Regions from separate parts of the Massilia sp. SYSU DXS3249 genome, predicted to be linked through region 2. Evidence: predicted binding sites of a transcription regulator. Region 2 holds the regulator's gene; the other holds the start of a gene.
The links. Region 2 encodes FNR, which switches genes on or off when oxygen is low (the NO sensors DNR and NnrR bind a similar motif). Its sites were predicted from a motif close to TTGATNNNNATCAA; they were not measured.

Region 1 (6,094 bases), on a different contig from region 2:
GGCTGCATGGTGCTGTTGACGATGGCGATCCGCCCGGCCGCATCGAGCGCGAGCTTCTTGCCCAGCAGTCCCTGGTGGCTGCCGTTCGCGGCGCCGGCCCCGGCGCTGCTGCCCGGCACCAGCGAGGGCGCGGAAAAGCGCCGTCCGCCGTCGCGCGACACCGTCATTGCCAGCGCATGCGGCCGCGCCGCGCCCGGCTCCAGCACTTCCCAGGCTACGACCACGCGCCCACGGCCGTCGAGGGCGATGGCCGGATAGGCTGCATCCTGCCCGTCCCGGGCGGACACCGTGCGCGGCGCCGCGAAGCGCACGATGCCGTCCGGCGAACGGGTATGGCGCACCTGCCGGCGCCCGTCCGGCCCCGTTTCGGCATAGGCCAGGTGCACGGCGCCTTCCCCGTCCACGGCCAGGCGCGGCGCGTCGGCGCGGCGCGGCCCCGGCGAGATGCGCAGCGCCGGCCCGAAGCTGGCGCCGCCGTCGCTTGATTGCGCAACGTGGATGCCGGCCGCGGGGTCTTCCCCCACGGTCCAGGCCAGGTACAGCCTGGCGCCGGGCCCGGCGGCGAGCGCAGGTGCGCGCGCCGGCCGCGCCGCGCTGCCGGCCACCTGCCGCGGCGCCGTGAAGCTGGCGCCGCCGTCGCGCGAGCGGGCCAGCCAGAGGGCGCCGTCGTACTCGGTCCAGGCCGCCACGATGCCGCCGTCGCCGGCCACCGCCAGGTCGTGGCTGCCGTTCGACCAGACCGTGCGGCTCAGGCGCCCCTTGCCGTCGCCGCCGCGCGAGCGCGACAGGTTGAGGGGCGCGTCGAAACCGGCGCCGCCGTCGCCCGAGCGTGCGAACAGGATGTCCCCGCCGTGCGATCCGCCCGAGAAGATGATCTCCTGCCACAGCAGGTAGACCCTGCCGGACTGGTCTTGCGGCACGGCGATGCGCGGCTGCCAGGAGAAGGTCGCGGGGCTGCGCGAGACGTTGACGGGCGCGCCGGCCACCGTTGGGACAGGCCGAACCATGACATCCTTGCGAGCCTGGTCGACCCAGGCCACCAACAGGCCGCTTGCGCCGAAAGCGAGCGTCGCATCGTCCACATAGTCGTAGCGCGACTCGTTCTGGCGCCACGGCCCCTTCTGCCCGCCCCCGGCGGCGATCTCGGTGCTGCGCTCCCATTGCAGGCCTGGCGGGGCGCCGCCAGCCGCTGTCAGGAGCACCGCGCAGGCGATGATGGCGACGGTGCGGCGCATCCGGCCTCCGGGGCGCAGGTGACGCCGTCCTGCGCTAGGCCGCGCCGCGGCCTGCGTCCGCCGCGATGGCAGGCGTCCTGCACCGCAGCATGTGTTCGACCGCCTCCTGCTCCAGCGGGCGGCTGAACAGGAAGCCCTGGTATTCATCGCAATCCATTCCGCGCAGGATGGCCAGCTGCGCTTCGGTTTCGACGCCTTCGGCCACCACCTTGAGCTTCAGGCCGCGCGCGAGGTTGACGATGGAGCGGGCGATCGCCGCGCTGTCCTCGTCCTTGCCGAGGTCGCGCACGAAGGCGCGGTCGACCTTCAGGCGCGCCACCGGGAAGCGTTTCAGGTAGGCCAGGCTGGAATAGCCGGTGCCGAAATCGTCGATCGACAGCTCGACGCCGAGTGCGCGGATGTCGTGCATCAGGCGGTCGACTTCCTCCTCCCGGCTCATCAGGGCGGTTTCGGTGATCTCGATCTCCAGGCAGCCGCGCGGTACGCCGTGCGCCTCCAGGCAGCGGCGAATCGTGGCCAGCAGGGACTTCTGGTAGAACTGGCGCGGCGACAGGTTGACCGCCACTTTCACCGGCTGGCCGGACGCGCGCGACCACTCGCCGCTCAAGCGGCAAGCCTGGTCCAGCACCCAGGTCCCTATCGGCAGGATCAGCCCGGTGCGCTCGGCAACCGGGATGAACTGCACCGGCGACACCTCGCCCAGCGCCGGATTCGACCAGCGCAGCAGCGCCTCGAAGCCGACCACCCGCCCGCCGTCGACGGTGGCTTTCGGCTGGAACACGAGGCGCAGCTCGCCGCGTTCGAGCGCCCGGCGCAGGTGCGCCTCCAGGGTCAGGCGCCGGTCGAGGTCGAGGTGGACGCGCGCCGAATAGAAATGGATCGCTTCGCCGGGTTCGACCCCGTGGCCGGCGCGGGCGCCCTGCGCACGGCGGTACAGTTCGTCGGCGCCGCTGCCGTCCTCGGGGAACAGCGCGACTCCCAGCATGGGGCCGAGGAAGAATTCGCGCCCGTCCAGCAGCAGCGGAGCCGAACAGCGCTCGTGCAGGTCGAGGGCGAAGCGTTCGAGCGCGTCCCTGCCGCCGCCGGCGTCCACCAGCAGGGCGAACTCGGCGCCGCGGATGCGGGCGACGGCAGTGCGCTCGCCGGCGACGCCGCGCAGCATGTCGCCAATCCGCTGCAGGGCGCGGTCGCCGGCATCGTGCCCGAGCAGGTCGACGATTTCGTGCAGGCGCTCGAGCCCGAGCGCGAGTACCGCCAGCGCGCGCCCGTCCGCCGCCGCCTGCGCGAGGCGCATGTCGAGCAGGCGCCAGAACTGGGTCTGGTTCGGCAGGCCGGTGACGAGGTCGAATTCCGCCAGCCAGGCCAGGCGCGCCTCGGCGCGCTCGCGCTCGGTGATGTCGGTCAGCACGCTGACCAGTTGCGTCTCGCCGGAATCGGCCGGCAGTTTGGTCGTCAGCTGGATCACGGTGCGCGTCTCGCCGGCGCCGCCCTGGATGGGCCCGGCGGCTTCGACGCTGGCGCCGTCCGCCAGGAGCGCGCGGTAGCGCGCGGCCCGTTCCCGGTCCTGGGTATTGAACACGGCCGCTTCGTCGGCGCCGGCGAGCTCGGCTGCCGGGCGTCCGACCAGACGCGCAAAGGCATCGTTCGCCATCACGATGCGCAGCCGCGCGTCGAGCACCCAGATCGGGGCGCCGACCGCATCGATGATCGAACCAAGGTAATCCGAACTCTTCACGAGGCGCGCTTCGCTGGCCGAGAGCAGGCCGATCAGCCGATACTGCCGCTGCGCGTCGCGCCCCACGCGCCAAGCCAGGAAGGACAGCACGGCGGCCAGCAGGACATAGAAGCCAAGCGCCGTCCACAAGCGGCCATACCAGGGCACGAGCGCATGGCTGCGGTCCATGCCGGTGATGATCACAAGAGGAAAGCCGGGCACCGTGTCGTAACCGTACAGGCGCGGGGTGCCGTCGAGCGGGCTGGCGGTGGCGAACACGCCCCGCTGCGCGCGCGGCAGGTGTTCGCGGAACAGCGGGGTATCGAGGAAGGAGCGGCCCACGCCGGAAGGATAGGCGGGCCCGCGCACGAGCATCGTGCCGTCGCCGTGGAACAGCGTCACCGAACCGCCTTCGCCGAGCTCGACCAGGCTGTACAGGCGCCCGAAGCGCGTGGAATCGACCTGGGCGACGATCCAGCCGCCGCTCCCCAGGGGGCGGGCGAAGTTGACGAGCGCGGCGCCGGTGCCGGGATCGATGTCGGACACGAAGATCCGGGCGCCATTGCCGGCGCCGCCGGGCGCTGCCGGCAGCCTGGGCAGCGGCGGCAGCGCCTCGGCACCCGGCGCGATGCTCGATACGACCGCGCCTCGCGGATCGACGATGGCCAGGCGCCGGATGTATTCGAGCGCTCCGCCGGAGCTTTCGTCGAGCAGCACCCGGCCGACGCCCTCGGCTCCGCGCTGGCGATGGATCGCGGCGGCGCGCACCAGCGTGCCGTCGACGGCCTTGCCGACGCTCATGGTCTGGGCCGCGAACGCGATCGCGACGTTGCGCAGCGAAGTTTTTTGCGCGTCCAGGGTGTCGTTGTAGCTGAACAGCAGCATGACCCCAGTGAGCAGTCCCAGCGCGACGATCAGCCCGGCCGTCGTGGCGACCAGGGGCGCCCGGCGATAGGGCCGGAGTCCGGGGCGCGCCGGGCCGGGCGCGGGTCGTTGCGGCGGTGTCGTCATGGCGGCCTGTCGAAAGGAAATGCTGTCGAGCGATTGTATAACGGCGGTGCCGGCGGCGAAGTTCGGTAGGCCGTTGCCGGGTGTGACCGTTCCAGGTTCCCAGCTGCGACGCGCACAAAAGAAAATTTGACGTTCGTTTGATCTGCATCAGTCGTGCGTCTGACGCAGCGCCGCACTCGGCGTACAGTTTTCCTTGCCCCCGGAAGCGAAAAGGAGTAGCGCCATGTTCAAGACGATCATCGTGCATGTCGACGACAGCCCGTCCATGGACGCGCGCCTGCAGGCAGCGGCCTGGCTTGCCCGTGCCCACGACGCGCACCTGGTCGGGAGCGCCGCGACCGGACTGTCCTGGCCCGCCTACGCCATGCTGACCGGCTCGATGGCGGTCACCCCGATCGACGAATTCACCTCCCTGCGCGAGGCCGCGCGCGCCAGCCTCGAGCGCTTCGCCGAGCGTGCGCGCCAGCTCGGCGTGGCGTCCAGCGAACAGCGCCTGGTCGAGGACGAGCAGCGCGACGCCCTGCTGCTGCAGTCGCGCTATGCCGACCTCGTGGTCACCAGCCTGGACGACGGCGCCCCGTCCCCCCTGCGCGGCCTGCCGCAATACCTCGCCATGCACAGCGCGCGGCCGGTGCTGGCGGTGCCGCCGGGCTATGCCGGCGCGCCCATCGGCGACAGCGCCGTCGCCGCCTGGGACGGCAGCGTGCCGGCCCTGCGCGCCATCGTCGCCGCCCTGCCGCTGCTCACGCGCGCCCGCGCGGTACGGCTGGCCATCGTCAACCCGGAACGCGAGGGCGATCTGCACGGCGACGAGCCCGGCGCCGACATGGCGCTCTACCTGGCCCGGCACGGGGTGCGGGTCGAGGTAGCGGCGGTGCGCACCGACGCCCCGGCCGGCGCGGCGCTGCTGGACCTGGTGCGCGCCCACGGCGCCGGCCTGCTGGTGGCCGGCGCCTTCGGCCACAGCCGCTACCGCGAGATCGTGCTGGGCGGCGTCACGCGCTTCCTGCTCGAGCACGCTCCGGTGCCGGTGCTGTTCGCGCACTGAAGGCTGCCACCCGAAGGGCGAGGAAGGCGGCATGTACGCGCACATGGGCAAACCCGGCAACGGCGGGGCGCGGGCCGTCGGCGCGGCCATGCGGCATGTGCGCAAGCGCCTGGGCGTCTGCCTGCACGAGCTTGCCGGCGCGGGCGAAGCGGACTTCGTGGCCGGCTGGTGCGCGCTCGTGGCCGAGATCGAGGCCGGCTTCCGCCAGGAAGAAACGGTCATGGAAACGCTGCGCTACCCCGGCCTGCAGCCGCACCGGGCCGAGAATGCCTGCACCCTGGCGGCCCTGCACCGCATCACCCCGCACGTCGAGGCGGGCGACACCCTGCTCGCGCGCCAGGCGCTGCTGGCCCTGGCCGACATCCTGTCCCTGCACCGCCTGACTGCCGGGGTCGCGCTGGCGGGAAGGCCGGCGCGTCCGGGCACGATGCCGGGCCGCTTCAAGGCCGGGTTCGCTCGCCGCCCGCAGCCCGACAGCCGGCCCTTGCCGCATGCCCGCCAGCACCACCACCACCGGCCCTAGCCGGGCCGCCGCGGCCACGCGCCGGCTTCACGCCTCGCCGGCGAACTCGGGCTGCATCGCTTCGCGCGGGTCGCGGTAGACCAGCACCGGGATCGGCGAGCGCGCCAGCAGGTACTGGGCGCTGCTCCCGGCAACCGGCCTGATGCCGTCGTGCGGGCCATGCGCGCCCATGACGATCAGGTCGCAGCGGTGCGCTTCGGCCGCCCCGATGATGTCCGGTCCCGGCAGGGCCAGGTGCGAACCGGCCTGCGGGGTGGCGAACAGCGCGACTTCCTCGCAGGCGACGCCGCCGGCGCGCGCCACCCGGGCCACGGTGGCGACGTGGGCGGACGCCGCTTTCGCGGCGCGCTCGCGCTGGGCCTCGAGGTCGGCCGCCCCGCCGGCGGCCGGCGACACCGGCACCGGCGGCTGCGCCACGGACACCGCCACGATGCGACCGCCGCCGGTGCGGGTCAGCAGCACGGCCAGCTGGGCGGCGCGCAAGGCCAGGTCGGAGCCGTCGGTTGCGACGCAAATCCTTTCGATGAACATGTCACGCCTCCCGTTGTGAGAACGGCCTGGAG
Region 2 (6,094 bases):
GCGAAAGACCTGGTGCTCGCGGCGCGCCCTGGCCCGGATGGTGCTTTCGCGATTCCCCTGCCGCGGCTGGAAATGACGCACTGGCAGGTGGTGATCGAAGGGGAGGGGCGCGAATGGCGCCTGGCGCGGCGCTGGAATCCGGCTGCGGGCGGATTGGAAATCGTCGCCGACCCGACACCCCAGGCAGGGCCGCGCACGCGACTGTAAAGACTGTTCCTCCCAACTCTTCCATGTTAGATTTCCAGCGCGGCAATTTGCCGGACTACTAATTAGAAGAGACACCATGCCTGCTCAGTTCCAATGCGCCTTGCGCGTCGCCCTTGCTTCCCTGTTCGTTCCCATCGCGCTGGCCGCCGCGCTGCCCTCGGCGGCGCTGGCCGCACCCGCCGCAACGGCTGCCACTGCTCCCGCCGTCAAGCCGAACGCCGCCTTCGATGCCTGGGCCGACAAGTTCGCCAACGACTGGGTGCGCCGCAACCCGCAGTTCGCCACCTCGACCCAGTACTTCGGCGGCGCCGAGCAGGAACGTTTGGACCGCGAGTTGACGCCGCAGACGCCGGCCCAGCGCAAGCAGGCCATCGCGCTGGCGAAGCAGGGCCTCGCGCGCCTCGACAAATTCCTGGCCGGTCCGCTGAGCGAGACCCAGCGCATCTCGGCCATGGTGATGCGCTGGTCGCTCTCGAACACGGTCGCCAACGAGCCCTTCGAGGACCACAACTTCGTGTTCTCGCAGTTCAGCGGCGTGCAGGTCAGCCTGGTGAACTTCCTGACCCAGACCCACCCGATGCGCCGCGCGGCCGACGTCGACAGCTACCTGGCCCGCCTGGACCAGGTAGCCGCCCGCATGGACGAGGCGCTGGCGCGCGGCCGTTCCGCCGCCGAACGCAAGCTGATCCCGCCGCGCTTCATCCTCGAGCGCGCCCAGTTCCAGGTCGACACCTTCCTCAAGCCGGCCGCGCCGCAGAACGTGCTGGTGACCTCGCTCGAGCAGCGCACGGCAGAGTTGAAGGACCTGACGCCCGCGGCGCGTACGGCGGCGATCGCGCGCGCGACGAAAATCGTCGAGGACAAGATCCGCCCGGCCTACACCCGCGTGCAAGCCTTCATGGCCGAGCTGCATCCGAAGACCACCGACACGGCCGGCATCTCGCGCCTGCCCGACGGCGCCAAAGCCTATGCCCGCGCGCTCGCCAACTACACCAGCACCACGCTCGGCGCCGAGGAGATCCATGCGATCGGCCTGCGCGAAGTGGCGCGCATCGAAGGCGAGATGGACAAGCACCTGCGCTCGCTCGGCTTCAACGAGGGCAGCATCGAGGCGCGCATGAAGGCGCTCGACGCCACCTTCCAGCCGAAGGTGAAGGATGGAGAGGACCCGCGCCCGGCCATCCTGGCCAAGTACGTCGAGATGGTGAAGGACGCCGAGCGGCGCAGCGCCAGCCTGTTCAACCTGAAGCCGCGAGCCCCGGTCGTCGTGCTGCGCGAGCCGCCGCTGACCGAGGCCTCGGCCGCCGCCCACTACTCGCTGCCGGCGCCGGACGGCAGCCGCCCGGGCGTGTTCTGGGTGCCGATGCGCGGTCCGACCTTCGACATGATCCGCATGCGCAGCCTGTCCTACCACGAGGCGGTACCCGGCCACCACTTCCAGCTGGCGATCCAGCAGGAATTGACCGGCATCCCGAAATACCGCAGCCAGCGCATCTTCAGCGGCGGCAGCGCGCACAGCGAAGGCTGGGCGCTGTACACCGAACGCCTGGCGGTGGAGCAGGGCTGGTACGGGGACGAAAAGACCGGCGACGTGCCGGGCCTCCTGGGCGCGCTCGGGTCGGAACTGTTCCGCGCACGCCGCCTGGTGGTCGACACCGGCCTGCACATGAAGGGCTGGACGCGCCAGCAGGCGGTCGACTACGGCATCAACGTGCAGGAAGTGGACCGCTACGTCGCCTGGCCGGGCCAGGCCACGGCCTACATGATCGGCATGCTGCGCATCCTGGAGCTGCGCGAGAAGGCCAAGGCCGAACTCGGCCCGAAATTCTCGCTGCCGGCCTTCCACGACATGGTCCTCGGCGCCGGTTCCGTGCCGCTCGACGTGCTGGGCCAGCTGGTCGACGGCTGGATCGCGAAGGAGAAGGCGAAGGCCTGAACCGACCGGTAGGGTGGGCACTTGTGCCCACGCGGTACGTACTCTGCGTCCAGGCGACCATGCCGCGGACGCGCAGGCAGCGCGTCCATGCACGTGATGAAACCGCGTGGGCTCGAGAGCCCACCCTACGTCCGCCGCACGATAGAATGGATTCCCGACCACCTCTTTCCGAAGGAGTGCGCTATGGAAACCCAGGAACTCTACCGCGGCCGCCTGATCGACCACATCCAGCTCGTGGTGCGCAACCTCCCTGCGTCGCGCAGGTTTTATACGGCAGTATTCGAAGCGCTGGGCGTGCCGCTGGCGGCTAGCGGCGAGGATTATTTCTGGGCCGACGAACTGTTCGTCTCGACCGCCGACAGCGAGGCCGCGCAGGGCATGCTGACCGGGCGCCACCACCTGGCCTTCCAGGCGGGCAGCCGCGAGATGGTCGATGCTTTCCACAAGGCAGCACTGGCCGCGGGCGGCAAGGACAACGGCGGCCCCGGGGAACGCGCCTACCACCCCGGCTATTACGCTGCCTTCGCGCTCGATCCGGACGGCAACAACATCGAAGCCGTTTACCACGGCGAGGCGCAGCGCAGCGCCCCGGCGGTGCGGGTTACTTTTTAATCCGGAGGGGAGCGCCTAAGAAAACCTCCAGGGCAAGGCGCATCGTCGAAGACAGTACCAGGGTACGGCGAGACGATGCAACGCAGCCATGGAGGTTTTATTAGGCACTCAGCTCATCGGGCTGCACTGGTCGGTGCCGGCCGCAATCGCCTTCAGCTTGGCCGGCTCGAGCAGGCGCACCTCGCGCTTGTCGACTTCGATCCAGCCCTGTTTCTTGAAGCGCGACAGGAGCCGGCTCACGCTCTCGATCGTCAGGCCCAGGTAGTTGCCGATGTCCTCGCGCGACATGCGCAGCCCGAAGCTGGTCGAGGAGTAGCCGCGCGCCGCATAACGTGCGGACAGGTTCACCAGGAACACTGCAAAGCGCTGCTCGGCGCGCATATTGCCCAACAGAAGCATCACGTTCTGCTCGCGCGTGATCTCCTGGCTCATGATCCGGTGAAAATGGCGGAGCAGGGCGGGCACCTGGCCGAACAGGTCTTCCAGGCGTGCGAACGGAATTTCGCAGACTTCGCTGTCTTCCAGCGCCACCGCGTCGCAGTGGTGGCGGTCGCCGCTGATCGCGTCCATGCCGAGCAGCTCGCCGGCCATCTGAAAGCCGGTGATCTGCTGCTCGCCGGCGGCATTGACCTGGTAGGTCTTGAAATGGCCGTAGCGGATCGCGTACAGGCTGCGGAAGGGCTCGCCCATGGCGTACAGGCGCTCGTCGCGCGCGAGGCGGCGGCGGCGGCCGATGATCTGGTCGAGCCGGTTGATGTCGGCGTCGTCGAGCCCCATCGGCAGGCAGAGCTGGTGCATGCTGCAGGCGCTGCAGCTGGCCTTGATCGCGCCGAGACTGATCGGCGCCGTCGCGGGAAGTGGGATGCCTTGGGTCATGTTAGGACGAAGAAACGAGGTAAAAACGTGGCCGGTCCATTATAGACCGCTGAGCCGTCCCCATTCCCGGTTTTTCCGGACAAGGCCGTCCACATGCGCGCTTGCGATGTAAGTACGCAACGGCTCCCTACGCTTCGCACCGCCTTTCGCGAGCATGGACAGCTTGCCAACTGTGCGCACCTTTACCCATGCTAGATTCTCGACAGTTCATCCTCGGGAGTGCTCATGTTCGGCTTATCGGCGTTGGACCTGGCCCGCATCCAGTTCGCGTTCACGATGTCCTTCCACATCCTGTTCCCGGCGGTCACCATCGGCCTGGCAAGCTACCTCGCCGTCCTCGAATTGTCCTGGCTGCGCACCAAGCGCGCGGTGTATGTCGACCTCTACCATTTCTGGCTGAAGATCTTCGCCGTCATGTTCGGCATGGGCGTGGTGTCGGGCATCGTGATGGCCTACCAGATCGGCACCAACTGGGGCGCCATGTCCGAGTTCGCCGGTTCGATCATGGGCCCGGTGCTGGCCTACGAAGTGCTGACCGCCTTCTTCCTGGAGGCGGGCTTCCTCGGCGTAATGCTGTTCGGCTGGACCCGGGTCGGCCCGCACCTGCATTTCGTCGCCACCTGCATGGTCGCGGTCGGCACCCTGATTTCCGCCACCTGGATCCTGGCCGCCAACAGCTGGATGCAGACCCCACAGGGCTATGCCATCGAGGGCGGGCGCATGGTGCCGGCCGACTGGCTGGCGATCGTCTTCAATCCCTCGTTTCCCTACCGCCTGCTGCACATGGTGGCGGCGGCCTACCTCACCACGGCGCTGATCGTCGGCGCGGTCGGGGCCTGGCAACTGCTCAAGGGCAGGGACAACCCGGCGGTGCGCAAGATGCTGTCGATGGCGATGTGGATGATCCTGCTCGCGGCGCCCGTCCAGGCGGTCATCGGCGACTTCCACGGCCTCAACACGCTCGAGCACCAGCCCGCCAAGCTGGCGGCGATGGAAGGACACTGGCAGAACGAGCCCGGCGAGGCGGTGCCGCTGCTGCTGTTCGGGATTCCCGACATGGAGGCCGAGCAGACGCGCTACGCGGTCGGCATCCCGCACCTGGGCAGCCTGATCCTGACCCATACCTGGTCCGGGCAGATTGCCGGCCTGAAGGAATTCGCCCCCGCCGACCGGCCGAACTCCCTGATCGTGTTCTGGAGCTTCCGCCTGATGGTCGGACTGGGCCTGCTGATGATCGCCCTCGGCGCCTGGAGCCTGCTGCTCAGGCGGCGCGGGCGGATCTTCACCAGCCGCGCTTTCCTGCGCGGTGCCTTGTGGATGGGGCCGGCCGGGCTGGTGGCCATCCTCGCCGGCTGGGTCACCACCGAAGTGGGGCGCCAGCCCTGGGTCGTGTACGGCGTGCTGAGGACGGCGGACGCCGTCTCGCCGCACGGCGCCGGGACGCTCGCGCTCACGCTGGCCCTGTTCGTGGTCGCCTACCTCTTCGTGTTCGGCGCCGGCACCGCCTACGTGCTGCGCATGATGCGCAAGGGCCCCCAGGCCTTCGAGCTGCACCGGGCGACCGAGGGCGGGCCGGGCGAAGGCCGCACGCCGATGCGCCCGATGTCGGCCGCCGACGTCGGCAACGACGACGACGCGGTGGAGGATCATCCCGGCGGCGGCGGTCACCACTCCAGGGGAAGCTGAGCCATGGGCATCGACACCTCGGTCATCTGGGCCGTCATCATCTACTTCGCCGTCTTCATGTACGTGCTGCTCGACGGCTTCGACCTCGGCATCGGCATGCTGTTCCCCTTCGCCCGGGACAAGCGCGACCGCGACACCATGATGAATACCGTGGCCCCGGTCTGGGACGGCAACGAAACCTGGCTGGTGCTGGGCGGGGAAGGGCTGCTGGCAGCCTTTCCGGTGGCGTATTCGATCATCCTTTCGGGGCTCTACCTGCCGCTCATCTTCATGCTGATCGGCCTGGTGTTCCGCGGCGTGGCCTTCGAATTCCGCTTCAAGGCCAAGGAGAGCGGGCGCCACCTGTGGGACAAGGCCTTCATCGGCGGCTCGGTGGTCGCCAGCTTCTTCCAGGGCGTCTCGCTCGGCGCCTTTCTCGACGGCATCACCGTGTCCGGCCGCAGCTATGCCGGCGGCCCGCTCGACTGGATCGCGCCGTTTCCCCTGCTCGCCGGCTTCGGCGTGATGATCGCCTACACCCTGCTCGGCAGCACCTGGCTGATCATGAAGACGGAAGGCGACCTGCACCGGCGCATGGTGCAGGTGGCGCGCCCCTTCGCGCTGCTGCTGCTCGGCGCCATCGTCGTGGTCAGCATCTGGACGCCGCTGCGCGACCCGCACGTCGCCGACCGCTGGTTCACCTTCCCGAACATCGTGTTCCTGATGCCGGTGCCGGTGCTGGTGCTGCTGTTCATCGTGATCCTGCTGCGCTCGCTGAAGCGCGACCCGCACCGGTGG

Region 1: a site for FNR is predicted at 4,098-4,111, ahead of ACWCIA_RS15905 (universal stress protein). Genes of this name have one in related genera too.

The regions. Positions count from the first base shown of each region.
Region 1 is NZ_JBSIPX010000013.1:103,339-109,432, forward strand. Features, by position in the region: gene ACWCIA_RS15895 (sialidase family protein) at 1-1,235, opposite strand, end outside; gene ACWCIA_RS15900 (bifunctional diguanylate cyclase/phosphodiesterase) at 1,270-3,960, opposite strand; gene ACWCIA_RS15905 (universal stress protein) at 4,184-5,008, shown strand; gene ACWCIA_RS15910 (hypothetical protein) at 5,040-5,531, shown strand; gene ACWCIA_RS15915 (universal stress protein) at 5,559-6,062, opposite strand.
Region 2 is NZ_JBSIPX010000004.1:16,401-22,494, forward strand. Features, by position in the region: gene ACWCIA_RS06255 (FixH family protein) at 1-207, shown strand, start outside; gene ACWCIA_RS06260 (DUF885 domain-containing protein) at 284-2,143, shown strand; gene ACWCIA_RS06265 (VOC family protein) at 2,327-2,755, shown strand; gene fnr (fumarate/nitrate reduction transcriptional regulator Fnr) at 2,864-3,631, opposite strand; gene ACWCIA_RS06275 (cytochrome ubiquinol oxidase subunit I) at 3,857-5,317, shown strand; gene cydB (cytochrome d ubiquinol oxidase subunit II) at 5,321-6,094, shown strand, end outside.